DNA from 2 places in the Tersicoccus mangrovi genome. Region 2 is predicted to be linked to the other one. Evidence: predicted binding sites of a transcription regulator. Region 2 holds the regulator's gene; the other holds the start of a gene.
The links. Region 2 encodes LexA, which represses DNA repair genes until DNA is damaged. Its sites were predicted from a motif close to TCGAACANNTGTTCGA; they were not measured.

Region 1: the regulator LexA is predicted to act here: its motif matches at 3,151-3,166, upstream of ruvA (Holliday junction branch migration protein RuvA).

The regions. Positions count from the first base shown of each region.
Region 1 is NZ_JBAJMW010000007.1:89,152-97,888, forward strand. Features, by position in the region: gene secD (protein translocase subunit SecD) at 1-472, opposite strand, end outside; gene yajC (preprotein translocase subunit YajC) at 545-1,015, opposite strand; gene ruvB (Holliday junction branch migration DNA helicase RuvB) at 1,302-2,384, opposite strand; gene ruvA (Holliday junction branch migration protein RuvA) at 2,407-3,105, opposite strand; gene ruvC (crossover junction endodeoxyribonuclease RuvC) at 3,691-4,338, opposite strand; gene V6N00_RS14350 (YebC/PmpR family DNA-binding transcriptional regulator) at 4,355-5,113, opposite strand; gene pdxT (pyridoxal 5'-phosphate synthase glutaminase subunit PdxT) at 5,116-5,766, opposite strand; gene V6N00_RS14360 (MFS transporter) at 5,913-7,346, opposite strand; gene V6N00_RS14365 (cytochrome P450) at 7,349-8,575, opposite strand; gene V6N00_RS14370 (PDR/VanB family oxidoreductase) at 8,616-8,737, opposite strand, start outside.
Region 2 is NZ_JBAJMW010000009.1:76,754-85,490, reverse strand. Features, by position in the region: gene V6N00_RS15700 (class I SAM-dependent methyltransferase) at 1-190, opposite strand, end outside; gene hflX (GTPase HflX) at 423-2,057, shown strand; gene V6N00_RS15690 (ATP-dependent DNA helicase) at 2,171-4,225, shown strand; gene lexA (transcriptional repressor LexA) at 4,273-4,989, opposite strand; gene V6N00_RS15680 (LysM peptidoglycan-binding domain-containing protein) at 5,510-5,836, shown strand; gene V6N00_RS15675 (histidinol-phosphate transaminase) at 5,969-7,105, shown strand; gene hisB (imidazoleglycerol-phosphate dehydratase HisB) at 7,277-7,885, shown strand; gene hisH (imidazole glycerol phosphate synthase subunit HisH) at 7,882-8,520, shown strand; gene priA (bifunctional 1-(5-phosphoribosyl)-5-((5-phosphoribosylamino)methylideneamino)imidazole-4-carboxamide isomerase/phosphoribosylanthranilate isomerase PriA) at 8,651-8,737, shown strand, end outside.

The sequences.
Region 1 (8,737 bases), on a different contig from region 2:
GCTTGGCCTTGGGATTCGGCAGCGCCGAGTCCTTCGCCCGGTTCGCCCCCGTCACCGGGGCGGCGTCACCGACCTGGAGGACGGGACGGAACGTCATGTCCGCCGACGCCTGGATCAGCTCCCGGGTCTGCGCGCTCGGGATGCCCGGCATGCTGACGACGACGTTGCGGCTGGACTGGGTGCTGATCTCCGCCTCGGCGACACCGGAGCCGTCCACACGCTGCCGGATGATCTCCACCGCCTGCGCGAGCTGTTCCTCGTTGATGTCCGCGCCCGACTGAGTGCGCGGCGCGAGGATCATCTCGGTGCCGCCCTCGAGGTCGAGCGCGAGCTTCGGAGCGGCGCTCGCCTGACCGGTCAGGGCGCCGCCGGTCAGCACGGCGCCGAGCGCGATGAAGAGGACGGCCAGCCAGATGATGGTGCGACGGGCACCGGACACCGTCCGGTTCGTACCAGCCCGGTTCTTTGCCATGGGGGGAGGGTCTCCTGCGGACGCGGCGCCCACCCCGCGGGTGAGCCTGGTGTGGTGGGCGCCGGCGTCGGGTCAGCGGTTGTTGTTGTCGTTGTGCTCGTTGAGGCGCCGCATGGTCTCCTCCGGCGTCTCCGCGCGGGTCGCGGTCGCGTCCGAGCCGGCGAAGCCGTCCGTGGCGGGCGCGTCGGTGCGCGGACGATCGGTGCCGACGGGCGTGTCGAGCGGCTCGGCGGCAACGGGGGCACCCGTCGCCGTGGCCCCGGCGTCATCGGCAGCGGGCTCCGCCGGGTCCAGGATCTTGGTCACGGACTGCAGGTGCACGGTGGCGGTGTTGCCGGGCGAGAGCTCGAGGACGACCTTGTTCTCGGCCGCGTCGACGGACAGCACGGTGCCGAACAGCCCGTAGCTGGTCATGACCTCCTGGCCGGGAGCCATCGACGACTTGCGCGCCTGAGCCTCGGCCTGGGCCTTCTTGTTGCGACGGAACATCGTGAAGATCAGGAAGATCAGCACGACGATCATGATGAGGAAAAGGGGATCCACGGTCCTGAGAGTCCATTCGTCGAGTGCAGGATCACGCCGTCCAGCGGCGAGCACTCCTGATGGTGGCACGGCAACCTGATCGGGCGCGCAGAGGCATCACGAGTGTCGGCTCAGTCTAGGCCACCCAGCCGGAGCCCGTGACGACGGCGCGCTGACGTGCGTGCATCGACATGGATCGGTGCACCTGCGACCGCCGGGGCGGGGAACGGATCAGTCGTCGAACTGATCCGCGGCTGATGGATCCACGGCTGATGGATCCACGGCGACCTGGTCCGTCGCCAACTGGTCAGTCGTCGAGCTGGTCCGTCGCGAACAACGGAACGGTTCCGCCGGCGACGGGGCCGTCCTCGTCCAGCCGGGCCGAGAGGGACGCCGCGGCGTAACCGGCGGGCGGTTCGATGCCGAGGTGCTCGTAGGCGGCCGGCATCGCGATGCGTCCGCGCGGCGTGCGGCCGAGAAGGCCCTCCCTCACCAGGTACGGCTCGGCGACGGTCTCGACGGTCTCGGTCTCCTCCCCCACCGCGATGGCGAGGGTGGACAGGCCGACAGGGCCGCCGTGGAACTTGCTGACGAGGGCGTGCAGCACCGCCCGGTCGAGGCGGTCCAGGCCGCGCGCGTCGACCTCGTACATGTCCAGTGCTGCGGAGGCGGATCGGGCGTCGATCTGCTGGACCCCGTGCACGAGCGCCCAGTCCCGGACCCGGCGCAACAGCCGGTTGGCGATGCGCGGCGTGCCCCGGGAGCGCTTGGCGATCTCCGCGAATCCGGCGGAGTTGACGGCGAGGTCCATCAGGCCGGCCGAGCGGCGCAGCACGCGCTCGAGCTCGTCCACGGCGTAGAACTCGAGGTGGCCGGTGAAGCCGAACCGGTCCCGCAGGGGGCCGGGCAGCAGCCCGGCCCGCGTGGTGGCGCCCACCAGGGTGAAGGGCGGCAGGTCGAGCGGGATGGCGGTGGCGCCCGCACCCTTGCCGACGACGATGTCGACGCGGAAGTCCTCCATGGCCATGTAGAGCATCTCCTCGGCGGGCCGGGACATGCGGTGGATCTCGTCGAGGAAGAGCACCTCCCCTTCGCTGAGGGAGGACAGGATCGCAGCGAGGTCACCGGCGTGCTGGATGGCCGGGCCGGACGTGATGCGCAGCGGTGCGTTCATCTCGGCGGCGATGATCATGGCCAGCGTCGTCTTGCCCAGTCCGGGCGGACCCGAGAGCAGGACGTGGTCGGCGCTGCGGCCGCGCAGGCGCGAGGCCTCCAGGACGAGGGAGAGCTGCTCACGCACGCGCTTCTGCCCGACGAAGTCGTCGAGGCTCTTGGGCCGCAGGGCGGCCTCGATCATCCGCTCCTCGGGCTCGCCGTCGGCCGAGACCATGCGGGCGCCGGCGTCCTGGCTCTCAGCCACGGCCGGCCGTCACGGTGTCGTCGTCGGTGGCGGCCGGGGAGAGGGTGGACGTCCGGGCGCGGGTGCCGGCACTGCGCGAGGCGCGTCCGGTGTCCTGGCCGAGCCAGCGCAGCGTGAGGCGGAGGATCTCGGCGACGTTGCCGCGGGCCGCGACGTCGGGCTCGTCCGCCGTGGCCGACTCGAGCGCCGCCGTCGCGTCCTTCTCCGACCAGCCGAGCCCGGTGAGCGCCTGGAGCACCTGCGGCTGCCACACGGGACCGGCCGGCGTCGCAGCCGCCGGGGTCGCGCCCGTGGGCACCAGCTTGTCCGCGAGCTCGAGGACGATGCGCCGCGCACCCTTGGGGCCGATGCCGGGGACCTTGCTGAACGCCTTGTCGTCGCCCGACGCCGCGGCGATCCGCACCGTCTCCGGATCGTGTACGGCGAGGACCGCCAGGGCCAGCCGGGGACCGACGCCGCTGACGCCGAGCAGGGTCTCGAACACCTCGCGGTGCTCGGCGTCGGGGAAGCCGAAGAGGGTCATCGAATCCTCGCGCACGACCATCGACGTCGCGACGGTGGCGCTCTCCCCCGGGCGGAGGGAGGCGAGGGTCTGCGGGGTGGCGTTGACGAGCATGCCGAAACCGTTGACGTCGATCACCGCGGAGGTGAGGCCGACGTGGGTCACGGTGCCGCGAAGCGAGCTGATCACGACGGGTCACTCCTCTCGGGCGGGATCCGGGCGGGGATCGCGGGGTCGAACATATCTACGAACACCCTACGGGAGCGCACCGACAGCACCCGGCATCACCACGCGCGTCGCGGCGAGGCGCCCATCGCCGGAGGGGGCGACGTCGGACGCCGCGGGAAGGTCGACGGTCGAGACCGGGTCCCACGACACGCCGCACGGATCCGGGCTGCGACGCCCGATCCCGATGGACGCCGGCGGGTCCTGGGACCGGGTGAGCGCGGCCCAGCCGGAGCCCGTCGGATCTGTCACCGATCGCGACGATACGAGAGGGTGTGCAGGTCGGGACGTGCAGGTCGGGACGTGCACTGGGTCCCACGACACGCCGCACGCACGGGGGCCGTGACGCCGTATCCCTCAGCGCGTCGGAGTGTCCCGGGACGGGGCGCAGGACGAGCCGGTCGGATCACCCTGTCCCGACGGACGTCGGCGTGTCGTGGGTCCGGGCCACAGGACGACCTGCGCGGGTCGTCCTGTCCCCCGCCGGCTCGACGTGTCCTGGGACGGAGCGACGTGGCTGCGGCAGCAAGGACGAACCGGCTGCCGCTCCTACCGGTGGCGGCGGCCGTGACCGGCCTGGCGGGCGCTGGCCTCGGCCTGCACCCAGAGCTTCTGCGCCGCGGTGAGCGTGCCGCCCGGCGTGCGCTGACCGGCCCGCGCCGCGGCGGCCGCCCGCGAGGTCGACCCGGCGTCGGCCGTCGACGACGCGACGGCGCTCAGCCCCGACCGCCACGCGTGGGTGATGGCCAGGGCGAGGGCGTCGGCGGCGTCCGCGGGTGTCGGTGCCTCAGGAAGGCGGAGGATGCGCACGACCATCCGGGCGACCGAGCCCTTGTCCGCCTGACCGTTGCCGGTGACGGCGGCCTTGACCTCGGTCGGCGTGTGCAGCGCGACCGCGATGCCGCGCCGGGCCGCTGCGGCGATGACGACGCCGGACGCCTGCGCTGTGCCCATCACGGTGGAGACGTTGAGCTGGCTGAACACCCGCTCGACGGCGAGCACGTCCGGGTTGTGGCGATCCAGCCACTGCTCGACGGCGGCGTCGATGGCGAAGAGCCGCGCGTCGAGCGGTGTGCCCGCCGGGGTCCCGACGACGCCGACCTCGACGAGGGTGGCGCGCCGGTCGGCGGTCACGTCGACGACGCCGAGCCCGCAGCGGGTGAGGCCCGGGTCGACCCCGAGCACGCGCAGGCTCACGCCGTCGACCGTCCCGTCAGTCCTCGGTGTCCAGCTCGGCCATGACGGCCTCGCTGATGTCCGCGTTGGAGTAGACGTTCTGCACGTCGTCGAGCTCTTCGAGGGCGTCGACCAGGCGCAGGAACTTGCGGGCGGCGTCGGGGTCGAGGTCCACGTGCATCGACGGGAGGAACTCGGCCTCGTCCGTCTCGTACTCGATGGACGCGTCGGTCAGGGCGGCGCGGATGGCGGGCAGGTCGCTGGCCTCGGAGATCACCTCGAAGTTCTCGCCCTCGTCCTTGACCTCCTCGGCGCCCGCGTCGAGCACGGCCATCAGGACGTCGTCCTCGGACAGGTCGTTCTTCGGCAGCCGGACGACGCCCTTGCGGGTGAAGAGGTAGTTGACCGACCCCTGGTCGGCCACGGTGCCGCCGTTGCGGGTGATCGCCACGCGCACTTCGGAGGCGGCGCGGTTCTTGTTGTCCGTCAGGCACTCGACGAGCAGCGCCGACCCCTGGGGGCCGCGAGCCTCGTAGAAGATCTCCGAGTAGTCGATCGTCTCGCCGGTCAGCCCCGCGCCGCGCTTGACCGCGCGATCGATGTTGTCGTTGGGGACCGAGTTCTTCTTCGCCTTGGAGACCGCGAGCTCGAGGGCCGGGTTACCGGACGTGTCCGGGCCGCCCATGCGCGCCGCGACCTCGATGTTCTTGATGAACTTGGCGAACGCCTTCGCGCGGCGGCCGTCGATGACGGCCTTCTTGTGCTTGGTGGTCGCCCATTTGGAGTGGCCCGACATACCTACGCTTCTCCTCTGATCATCCGGATGAACAGGTCGTGGATCCGCCGCTCGCCGGTGACCTCCGGATGGAAGGACGTGGCGAGGAGCTTCCCCGACCGCACTGCGACGATTCTACCGGCCGTGTCGCGGACCTCCGGGTCAGCATCCCCGTCGGGGTGCTGAGCGGGCGCGTCGGACGGCGTGCGGGCGAGCACCTCGACGCCGTCGCCGACCTGTTCGGCCAGCGGTGCGCGGATGAACACGGCGGGCACGTCGCCGACGTCGGTGAAGTCCAGTGTGACCTCGAAGGACTCCCGCTGCCGGCCGAAGGCGTTCCGTCGCACGGTCATGTCGATGCCGCCGAGGGTGCGCTGCGGGTCACCCTGCCGGTCCAGGGCTGGGTCGGCGACGCGGTCGGCGAGCATGATCATCCCGGCGCACGAACCGTACACGGGCAGGCCGCCGGCGATGGCGTCACGCAACGGCTCGGCGAGGTCGAAGGCCCGGGTCAGTTTGTCCATCGTGGTGGACTCCCCGCCGGGGATCACGAGGCCGTCGAGGCCGTCGATCTCGCCGGGCCGGCGCACGAGGACGACGTCGGCGCCGAACTCGTCGAGGATCGCGGCGTGCTCCCGGACGTCGCCCTGGACGGCCAGCACCCCGAGACGCAGACCGTCCGCGCCGGCGAGCGCGGGCTGCGGGACGGTGTCGAGAACGCGGGGTTCGAGATCACGGGTCAGAGAGGAAGGCACCGGTCCATGATAGGAGCGCCGGACCGGTGATCCGGTCCGGCACTCCTGTGGCGTCGAGTGGCCCGTCAGGCGGAGACGGCCGCCGCACGACGACCGGGCCGAGGCTCCGTCGGAGCCGCCGGCGCGGCCAGCCCGAGCCGGCGACGGTCCCGCTGCTGGTTGACGAACAGGAGGCTGAGGACCCCGCAGACCAGCAGCAGTCCGCCGGCGAGGGCGAAGGACTCCGTGTAGCCGGCAGCCGGTGTCGCAGCACCGCCGATCAGGAACCCGGACACGGCGGGAGCGAAGACGCCGCCCGTGGTGAAGACCGCGTTGGCGATGGACAGATTCGCCCCGCGCTGGGCCACCGAGGTCAGCTCCGCCACGACGAGGTAGCTCAGGGCGAACAGGGCCGGCGCCGTGCCGAAACCGAACACCATCAGGGCGACGGCCAGCACCGGGCTCGGGACGAGGGATGCGGCGAACAATGCGGTGCCACCGAACACGGCGGCGCCGCCGAGCACCCAGGCGCGCGATCGACGGGTGGGGATCCCGCGTCCGTGCAGCCGCTGGGTCAGCGCGCTGAGCCCGACCGTCGCGACGGCACCCCACGCGGCCGGCAGGGCGATCAGGCTGCCGGCCTGCTGGCCCGTCAGGCCGAGCACCGTCTGGAAGTAGGCCGGTCCCCAGGACATGGCGAGGGTGAAGGTCCAGTAGCCGAAGAACGACGTCAGGACGGCGAAGATCCAGCTCGGCGAGAGGATCGTGCGCAGGTAGGGGATCCGCGGCTCGGGCACGTCGAGGCCCGGCTCGGCCCCGTGGGCGGCCAGCTCGGCCTCCCCGACGCCGTCGAGTTCGCGCTCGGCGGCGTGGCTCGTGTACGGACCTTCCTTGCCCACGAACGCCCAGTAGACGGCGAAGAGCAGCCCGACGACGGCGAGGACGGCGAACGCGGCGCGCCATCCGAAGGATCCGATCACCCAGGCGAGCACCGGGGCGAAGGCGACGATGCCGAGCGTCACACCCGAGGACGCGAGCGCCGCCGGGGTGGCGCCCTTCTTCGCGGGGAACCACTTGTAGACGCCGTGCATCATGACAGGAGCGAGCGGTCCCTCACCGGCGCCCAGGAGCAACCGGCTGACCCACAGGGCGGGGAGGGAGACGAAGACCAGGACCGGGGCCTGGGCGATCGACCACAGGATGCAGATGACCAGCAGGATCCACCGGCTCTGCACCTTGTTGGCCAGCGGCGCCGCGACGAGTTGCGCGACGCCGAAGGTGAAGAACATGGCGCTGCTGACCACGCCGAACATCTCCGGGGTGATGTGCAGGTCCTTCATGATCGGCACGGCCGCCAGGCCGAGGACGGCCTTGTCCGCCCAGCTGAGCATCATGAGGAACAGGAGAGAGCCGGTGACGACCCAACCGTAGCGGCGGCGTCGGGCGTAGGACCAGGAGGCGGGGTCCTTAGCGGACTCCCCCGTCCCCCGGTGCGGGGTGGGGTCGGCGATCTGGGTCATGGCTACTCCTTCGTAGCTCCGGTCCGCGCCGCGGCGGAGACCGTCAGGGGGATGGACGAGAAGAAATGCAGGGTGTTGTGGAGCTGCTCGACGGGGTCGCCGTCGAGCTCGAGCGTGGCGGCGCGAGCCACGAGGGCCTTGAGGACCAGCTCGATCTCGAGCCGGGCGATCGGCTGCCCGATGCACTGGTGCAGGCCCATGCCGAAGGCGACGTGCCCCGTGGCGTTCCGCTCCAGGTCGAAGGACTGTGCGGCGTCGCCCCACCGACGCGGGTCCCGGTTGGCGGCGCCGAGGAACAGCAGCAGCTTCGCGTCGGCCGGGATCCGCACGCCTGCCAGTTCCGTGTCCACCGTCGTGGTGCGGTGGAACATCTGGAACGGCGACTCGAGACGGAGCGCCTCGTCGACGGCGAACTTGACCAGGTGGGGATCGCGCCGCAGGCGGCTCCACTGTTCCGGTTCGCGTGCCAGGCACAGGACGGTGTTGCCGATGCCGGCCACGGTGGTGTCGACGCCGGCGGAGAGCAGGGCCCGGACGAGGAACGATGCCTCGCTGTCGGTGATGTTGCCCAGGTCGGCCTGTTCCCAGATCTTCTCGCCGAACCCGCCGGGCAGCAGGCTGCCTCGGGCGCAGGCTTCCTCGACCCACGCCGCCACGGCCTCGCCGCCGACGAAGGCCTGCTCGTAGATCGCGTTGCGCGGGCCGAAGGCGTTGAAGGCCATGCTCCCGTAGGGCAGGAGATTCTCCCGCCCGGTGTCGGGGATGCCGACGGCGTCGGGAAAGACCCGCAGCGGGTACACCTGGGCCAGGTCGGTGGCGGCGTCGAAGGAACCGCGGGCCACCAGCGTCTCGGCGAGGGACTCCGCGGTCGGGGTGAAGCCGGCGGCCAACTCACGCACGGAGCCCGGGTGGATCACCTTGGACAGACCACGGCGCATGGCGGTGTGGGTCGGCGGATCCGACTCGAGGATGCCGGCGGGGCGCCACTCCGATGCGGTGCGGATGTCCGTGGGCCCGACGCCGCCGGAGGAGCAGTAGGTCTCGAAGTCCATGAGCACCTCGTGGACGGCGTCGAAGTGACTGACGGCGTAGACGCCGTACTGCTCCAGGTACACGACGGGACCGGTTTCGCGGAGCGTCTCGTGCAGGGTGTAGCGGCCCACGAGGCTCTCCGGGGAGAACGGGTCGATGTCGAGCACGGGCGCATCGTGACGGGTCATGAGCGACATGGGGTCCTCCCGGAGGTCAGAAGTCGAGTCAGAAGTCGAGTCAGAGGTCGAGGGTGAGCGTGCTGCAGCCGGCAGCGGCACGCGAGACGCAGACCATCATGGAGCCGCTGCGGGCCCGGTCCTCGGCGGTGAGGACGGCGTCCCGGTGGTCGACGTCGCCGG
Region 2 (8,737 bases):
CGAGGAAGCGCCCGGTGGCCGGCGGCTCGGGGGCGTGCTTGAGCAGCACGGCGGTGCCCTTGTCGACGGCGTCGGGGCTGAAGACACCGCCGGCCGTGCTGACGGTGACCGTGCGATCGGCCAGGGTGACGGTCACGGGGCGGACCGTCAGGGGGCCGGAGGGCTGCGCGGAGAAGTAGTGCTCGGACATCGGTCCCAGCGTAGCGATCCACCCGGGCGACGCCGGACGCGGCCGGGCGGCGCGATCCGCCCGACGGCGTGGAAGGACCGGGAAGAGACCCGCCGGCGTCGACGTTGACGCCTGTGGAGAATCCGTCCCGTCCGACGGGGTGGCGACTACCATGGAGATACCCGGCTGCACCGCCACGAACCTCATCACGACGAATCGCGGATGCGCCGGACGGCAGAGCATCAAGGAGACCATGACCCACCCCCGACAGCCCACCACGTCCACTCCGGCCCGCGAACTGGGTCCCGAGGACATGCAGGGCGTCATCGATCGCATCCTGGCCCGGGAGGACGCCGTCACCGACGCCGGTGGCCGCACCCACCGCAACGGCAACCCCGGCGCAGCCGGCAACAACACCGCCGGGAACCACGCGGCCGGCAACAACACGGCCGACCGCATCCTCGACCGCCGTGCCCTGGCCCTCGCCGAGGGTCAGGAGGACCGCACCGACTACGACGGCGACCAGGACGACCGCGCCGATCGGCGCGCACTCCGCCGCGTCGCGGGGCTGTCCACCGAACTCGAGGACGTCACCGAGGTCGAGTACCGGCAGTTGCGCCTCGAGCGCGTCGTGCTCGCCGGCCTGTGGACCGCCGGCACCGCCGCGGACGCCGAGAACTCCCTGCGCGAACTCGCCGCGCTCGCCGAGACCGCCGGCTCCGAGGTGCTCGACGGCATCGTCCAGCGCCGCCTGACGCCGGATCCCGGCACCTTCCTCGGCTCCGGCAAGGCGGAGGAACTGCGCGCCATCGTCGCATCGTCCGGCGCCGACACCGTCGTCGTCGACTCCGAGCTCTCCCCGTCCCAGCGGCGTGGGCTCGAGGACATCGTCAAGGTCAAGGTCATCGACCGGACGGCCCTGATCCTCGACATCTTCGCCCAGCACGCCAAGTCGCGCGAGGGCAAGGCGCAGGTCGAGCTCGCGCAGCTGGAGTACCTGTTGCCGCGCCTGCGTGGCTGGGGCGAGTCGATGTCCCGGCAGGCCGGTGGGCGCGTGGGCGTCGCCGGTGGCGGTATCGGCTCCCGTGGTCCCGGTGAGACGAAGATCGAGCTGGACCGGCGCCGCATCCGCACGCGCATGGCCAAGCTGCGCCGCCAGATCGCGGCGATGGAACCGGCCCGGGTGACCAAGCGCGGCAATCGGCGCCGCAACGAGGTGCCCTCGGTCGCCATCGCCGGGTACACCAACGCCGGCAAGTCCTCGCTGCTGAACCGGCTCACCGACGCCGGTGTGCTCGTCGAGAACGCCCTGTTCGCGACCCTGGACCCGACCGTGCGCAAGGCCGAGACCGACGACGGCATCGGCTACACGCTCGCCGACACCGTCGGTTTCGTCCGGTCCCTGCCCACCCAGCTCGTCGAGGCGTTCCGGTCCACGCTCGAGGAGGTCGCCGACGCGGACGTCATCCTGCACGTCGTCGACGCCTCGCACCCCGACCCGGAGGGGCAGATCGCCGCGGTCCGCGAGGTCCTCGCCGAGGTCGACGCGCGGGACATCCCGGAGATCATCGTCCTGAACAAGGCGGACGCCGCCGACGAGTTCACCCTCGAGCGGCTGCGCCGGCGCGAGCCGTCGAGCATCGTCGTCTCCGCCCGCACCGGGAAGGGCATTGCCGAGCTGAAGGAACGGATCGCCGCCACGATCCCGCGGCCGGACCAGGCGCTCGACCTGCTCGTCCCGTACGAGCGGGGCGACGTCCTCTCGCGACTGCACGGGCCGGACGCGCAGATCGTCACCCTGCACCACGATCCCGACGGGACGCGCTTGACCGTGCGGGTGCGGGCCGGGCTGCGGCCCCTGCTCGACCCGTTCGTCGTGACCGCGTGAGCGCCGACGCCGCCCCGCGCACCGGGAAGGCCCAACGCGGTACCGACCAGCGCGGCAAGGGGCGGGCCGATGCGGGCGCCGCCGACGCCGGCCCGACCGCCTCGGCGACCGCGCTGCTCGACGCCGCGGTCGCCGGTCTGGGCGGTGAGCGCCGCGACGGGCAGCGCGCGATGCTCGAGCACGTCGAGTCGGCGATCGCCGACGGTCGGCACCTGCTCGTGCAGGCGGGCACCGGCACCGGCAAGTCCCTGGCGTACCTGGTCCCGCTGATCCGGCACGCCCTCGACGCGGACCGGCCCGTGCTCGTGGCCACCGCGACGCTCGCCCTGCAGTCCCAGATCGTCGGCCGTGACCTGCCCCGGCTGCTCGACGCCCTCGCACCCGAACTGGACCGGCCGATCGACGTCGCCCTCGTCAAAGGGCGCGGCAACTACGTGTGCCGGCACAAGCTCGACGGCGGCTTCCCCGCCGAGGAGGACCCGGCCGACACCCTCTTCAGCCTCGCAGCGGACACGGCCGCCCCGCACCCGGGGGCCTCCCGCAACGACACCGGGCGCGCCGACGGCCCGATCAGCGCGCTCGGCAGGGAGATCACCCGCCTGCGGGAGTGGGCCGAGAAGACCGACACCGGGGACCGCGACGAGCTGCGCCCTGGCGTGTCCGAACGCGCGTGGCGCCAGGTGTCGGTCAGCGCCATGGAGTGCATCGGCGCGCAGCGGTGCCCCGTGGCCGCCGAGTGCTTCAGCGAGCGGGCCCGGCAGCGCGGCGCCGAGGCCGACGTCGTCGTCACCAATCACGCGATGCTCGCGATCGACGCCTTCGAGGGCCTGGCCGTGCTGCCGGACTACGACGTCGCCGTCATCGACGAGGCCCACGAACTGGCCGACCGGGTGACCGGCGCTGTGACCGGTCAGCTCTCCTCCACGATGGTGCACACCGCCGCGACCGCCGCGCGCCGCCACACTGCGATCGACGTCACCGCCCTGCACGAGGCCGCCGACGGCTTCGACGCCGCCCTGGCGACCGCCCCGACCGGGCTGCTCGCGCGCGGACTCGACGAGGAGGCGGCGACCGCCGTCAACCGGATGCTGGCCGCGACCCGCGCCGCGCTCTCCGATTCGAAGCCCACGCAGGGCGCGGCGGCCGACGGCGGCCGGCAGATGGCCCGCTCCCGCCTCACCCAGGTGCACGACGTGGCCGAGCGCCTGCTCGCCGCCGCGCCCGCCAGCGACGCGGTGTGGGTCTCCCGCCCGGGGCACTGGTCGCCGCAGACCGGCTACGCCGAGGCGGACCCGACCGATCCCGCGACCCTGACGATCGCGCCGCTCTCGGTGGCCGGGCGCCTGCGCGACGGCCTGTTCGCCGACCGGACCGTCGTGCTCACGTCCGCGACCCTGGCCATCGGCGCCGCGTTCGAGCCCGTCGCCGGCGCGCTCGGGCTGCAGGGCGCCGGCGCTCCGGCCTGGACCGGCGTCGACGTCGGCTCCCCGTTCGACTATCCGCGCCAGGGCGTGCTCTACGTGGCCAAGCACCTGCCGCGGCCCTCGCAGGGCATCTCCCCGGCCGCCCTCGAGGAGCTGGAGGCTTTGATCCGGGCGTCCGGCGGTGGCGCCCTGGGACTGTTCTCGGCCCGCCGCGCCGCCGAGCAGGCGGCCGACGTGCTGCGCGAGAAGCTCGACGTGCCGATCCTGTGCCAGGGGGAGGGCAGCACGGCGGCGCTCATCGAGCAGTTCGCCGCGGATCCCGACACCTGCCTGTTCGGCACCATGTCGCTGTGGCAGGGCGTCGACGTGCCCGGGCCCGCGTGCCGGCTCGTCGTCATCGACAAGATCCCGTTCCCCCGGCCGGACGACCCGCTCTCGACGGCGCGCACCCGTGCGGTCGCCGGGGCCGGCGGCAACGGCTTCATGGCCGTCGCGGCCTCCCATGCCGCCGTGCGCCTCGCTCAGGGGGCGGGTCGGTTGATCCGCAGCCGCGGGGATCGCGGTGTCGTCGCCGTCCTGGACTCGCGGCTCGCGACGGCGGGCTACGGCGGTTTCCTGAGGGCGTCGCTGCCGCCGTTCTGGACCACGACGGACCGCGACGTGGCCCTGGCCGCACTGGAGCGGCTCGCGGCGGCCGATGCCGGTGCCGCGACGAACACGTCGGGAGCTGAGGCGGCGAGCTGAGCTCGCGGAACTTCGCGCGAGGGGCCGAGCGCCTCGCGCCCGAGTGACTAGAGCGCGCGCACCACGGAGACGACCTTGCCCATCACGGTGGCGTGGTCGCCGAGAATCGGCTCGTACTGGGTGTTCTGGGGGAGCAGCCAGGTGTGGCCGTCGCGCTGCCGGAAGGTCTTGACCGTCGCCTCGTCGTCGAGCAGCGCGGCCACGATGTCGCCGTTCTCCGCGGCGTTCTGCCGCCGCACCACGACCCAGTCGCCGTCGCAGATGGCCGCGTCGATCATCGAGTCACCGGCGACCTGCAGCATGAACAGTTCCCCATGCCCGACGAGGCGGCGCGGCAGCGGCATGACGTCCTCGACCTGCTGGTCGGCCAGGATCGGGCCACCGGCGGCGATCCGCCCCACGAGCGGGACCATCGCGGTGTCGGTGGCCGACGGGGCCAGCGGCGTGGGAGCGAGTACGGCCGCGTCGGCGTCGCCGGCGGGAACGGGCTCCTCGGCCAGCGTCAGGGGGATGAGCACCTCCATGGCGCGCGGTCGCTTGGGGTCGCGGCGCAGGTAGCCGAGGCGCTCGAGCTGGCCCAGCTGGTGCGTGACGCTCGAGAGGCTGGCCAGCCCGACGGTGTCGCCGATCTCCCGCATGGACGGCGGATAGCCCTTGGCCGTGACGGAGCGCTGGATGGTCTCGAGGATCTTCTGCTGACGGGCGGTCAGGCCCCGGGTCCCTGCGCTTCGCTGCACGTCGGTCTGTCCTCTCACGGTCCCGATGTCACGGCCCACGAGCGGTGGCGGAATCGGCTCTCGGCAGTTCTGTCGGTGGCGGTTGGTGCACTGGGAACCAAACCGGCTCCCTGCGCCTCACGGTAGGGGAGCAGGGGAGCGTTTTCAAACACATGTTCTAGCGAGTCTCGACATCGTTCGATGATCAGTGCTAGAAATGGACCAGAACAGATTCGAAGATGTGTTCGAACGCGGTGAACGGCCGCGGCGGATGCATCCCGGGTCCCCGACCGAGGAGGCTGGCATGTCGACCCACGTCCTGCACGCACCGAGCTTCACCCTGTCTCTCCACCGCAGCCCGCGCGCGGCTGCCACCGCAGCGCGGCCCGCGGTCCGCAGCGTCCGGCGTCCGGCACCCGCTCCTCTGCGGGCCGTCCGTCCGCGCGTCGCACAGGCGGCGGCTGCGCGGACCGCCCCGGCCCGTGTCGCCGCTGCGCGTCCGGCTGGTGCGGCGCATCCGACCGCGGCGCGTCCGGCCGTGGTCCCTGCTGCCGCCGCGTCCCGCCGCGTGTCGCGGTCGCCGCTGCATCTGACGCGGCGGGGCCGGCTCGTCTTCGTCGGCCTGCCGGTGCTGCTCGCCGTGGCCGTCCTGCTGACGGTGGTCGGGGTGTTCACGACGGCGCCGGCGGCGGCCGAACAAGGAGTCCGGCAGGTGCCGTCGACGCCCGCCGTGCAGGTGACGGTCCAGCCGGGTCAGTCCCTGTGGCAGGTGGCGGCCGAGAACGCGCACGGGCGTGACACCCGGGACGTCGTCGCGAAGATCGTCAGCCTCAACGGGTTGAGCGGGGACCACATCGACGCCGGCCGCAAGCTCTACATTCCGCTCGGCTCCTGACGGGCGTCTCGCGCCGTGAGTGGGGGCGCTGCCCGTGGCCGGCGCGCTGTGAGTCTCCCGCGCGCAGCCCGCGTGCGGGATCACGACAACGGCGATTCGCGGGCGCCCGGGCGGCTTTCCTAGACTGGGACGGTGAATCCCACGAGCGCCGAGGAACGACTGGAGCGCCTGAACGCGCTGCCGCTGCGCGAGAATCTGCGGGGTACCGTCCCCTACGGGGCACCGCAGATCGACGTGCCGATCCAACTGAACGTCAACGAGAACACGCATCCGTTGCCGACGGCCGTGCGGGAGGCGATCGTCACGGGCGTCGAGGGCACCCTCGAGACCCTCAACCGGTACCCCGACCGGGAGTTCACCACGATGCGCGAGAGTCTGGCCCGCTACCTCGGGCACGGGCTGACCGCGGATCGGCTGTGGGCGGCGAACGGGTCCAACGAGGTGCTGCAGCAGATCCTCCAGGCGTTCGCCGGGCCCGGCCGGACGCTGATGAGCTTCCCGCCCACGTACTCCATGTATCCGCTCCTGGCCGCGGGGACCGACACCGGCTACATCGCCGGGACCCGGGAGGCGGACTTCACGCTCACCGCCGAGTCCGCCGCGGCCCAGGTGCGGGAGCACGCTCCGGACGTCGTCATCGTCTGCAGCCCGAACAACCCCACGGGCACGTCCACCGGCCTCGATGTCATCGAGGCGGTCTACGCGGCGACGGAGGCCACCCGATCCATGGTGATCGTCGACGAGGCCTACGCTGAGTTCGCCCACACCGGCACGCCCAGCGCCCTCGAGCTGCTGCCGGGCCGGGAACGCCTGATCATCTCGCGCACCATGAGCAAGGCCTTCGGCATGGCCGGCACGCGCCTGGGCTACATGGCCGCCGCCCCCGAGGTCACGGACGCGCTGCGCCTCGTCCGGCTGCCGTACCACCTCTCGGCCGTCACCCAGGCGGTGGCCCTGGCGGCCCTCGCCCACGCCGACGCGCTGCTCGCCACCGTCGAGGACATCAAGGCCCAGCGGGACCGCATCGTCGACGGTCTGGACCGGCTCGGGCTGACGCCCACTCCGTCGGACTCGAACTTCGTCCTCTTCGGCCCGCTGCAGGATCCGGAGGCGGTGTGGCACGGCCTGCTCGACGCCGGCGTCATCATCCGCGACATCGGCCTGCACGGCCGGCTGCGGGTCAGTGCCGGCACCGAGGCCGAGACCAGCGCCTTCCTCGACCGGATGCAGGAGCTGGCCGACGCCGGCATCGCCGTCCCCGCGCCCTGACCACGGGAGCCCGGCCAGCCCGGCCACCCGCACCGGCACGGTGCGAGGGCGTCGCCCGATATCGACCGACACTGCCGGCCCAGGCTCCACGGAGTGTCCGCGGGACCGCTCGCTAGACTCGACCCGTCCCCTCCGACCCCGTCACCATCTGCGTGACCACGAAGGACTGCCATGAGCACCCCATCCCGGACCGCCCGCCGCGAACGCACGACGAGCGAGTCGTCCGTGACGGTCGAGGTCAACCTCGACGGCACGGGTGAGGCCCGGATCGACACGACCGTGCCGTTCTACGACCACATGCTGACCGCGCTGGCCAAGCACTCCTTGATCGACCTGACGGTCCAGGCGAGCGGCGACACCCACATCGACGTGCACCACACGGTCGAGGACGTCGCCATCACGCTCGGCGAGGTGCTGCGCGAGGCACTCGGCGACAAGGCCGGCATCCGCCGCTTCGGCGAGGCCACCGTGCCGCTGGACGAAGCCCTCGCCCGGGCCGTCGTCGACATCTCCGGCCGCCCCTACCTCGTGCACACCGGCGAGCCCGCCGGCCAGGAGTACCACCTCATCGGCGGCCACTTCACCGGCTCCCTGACCCGGCACGTGTTGGAGGCCATCGCGCTGCACGCGCACATCTGCCTGCACATGACGGTGCTCGGCGGCCGCGACCCGCACCACATCGTCGAGGCCCAGTTCAAGGCGCTCGCCCGCGCGCTGCGTGTCGCCGTCGAGCCCGACCCGCGGGTGAGCGGCATTCCCTCGACCAAGGGCGCCCTGTGAGCGGCAGACCCAGCGTCACCGTCCTGGACTACGGATCCGGGAACATCCGCTCGGCCGTGCGTGCCCTGGAACGCGTCGGCGCCGACGTCACCCTCAGCCGCGACCCGGCGGACGTGACCGAGGCCGCGGGCCTCGTCGTCCCGGGCGTCGGCGCGTTCGAGGCCGTCATGACCGGCCTGCGGGCGGTCGACGCGCCCCGCCTGATCGGGCGGCGGATCGCGGGCAACCGGCCGGTCCTCGGCATCTGCGTCGGCATGCAGGTGATGTTCGACCGCGGCGTCGAGCACGGCGTGCCGACCGCCGGCCTGGGGGAGTGGCCCGGCACCGTCGAGCGGCTCGCCGCCGACGTCGTCCCGCACATGGGCTGGAACACCGTCGAACCCCCCGCCGACAGCACCCTCTTCGCGGGCCTGGCCGACGAGCGCTTCTACTTCGTGCACTCCTACGGGGTCCAGGAGTGGGCGTTCGACGTGACCATCCCCGCCATGGCGCCGCCGCGCGTCACGTGGAGCCGGCACGGCGGCCCGTTCATCGCCGCGGTGGAGAACGGCCCGCTCTCGGCCACCCAGTTCCACCCCGAGAAGTCCGCCGACGCCGGCGCGCAGCTGCTGAGCAACTGGCTCGGCACGCTGTAGGGGGCGCGGGACTCGGGAGCCGCCCCGCCCGCTGTGGCACCCCGACCTCCACGAGCACCACGAGCGCGCCGAGCACCACGAGCACGACGAGCACCACGACCGGCATCCGCCGGAGAAGACGAGGACACGCATGAGCACCACCCCCGAGGGCCCTGCCGCCGAGGCCCCCGCCGAGACGGCCGGCACGAGCGAGCACCGGCTGGTCCTGCTGCCGGCG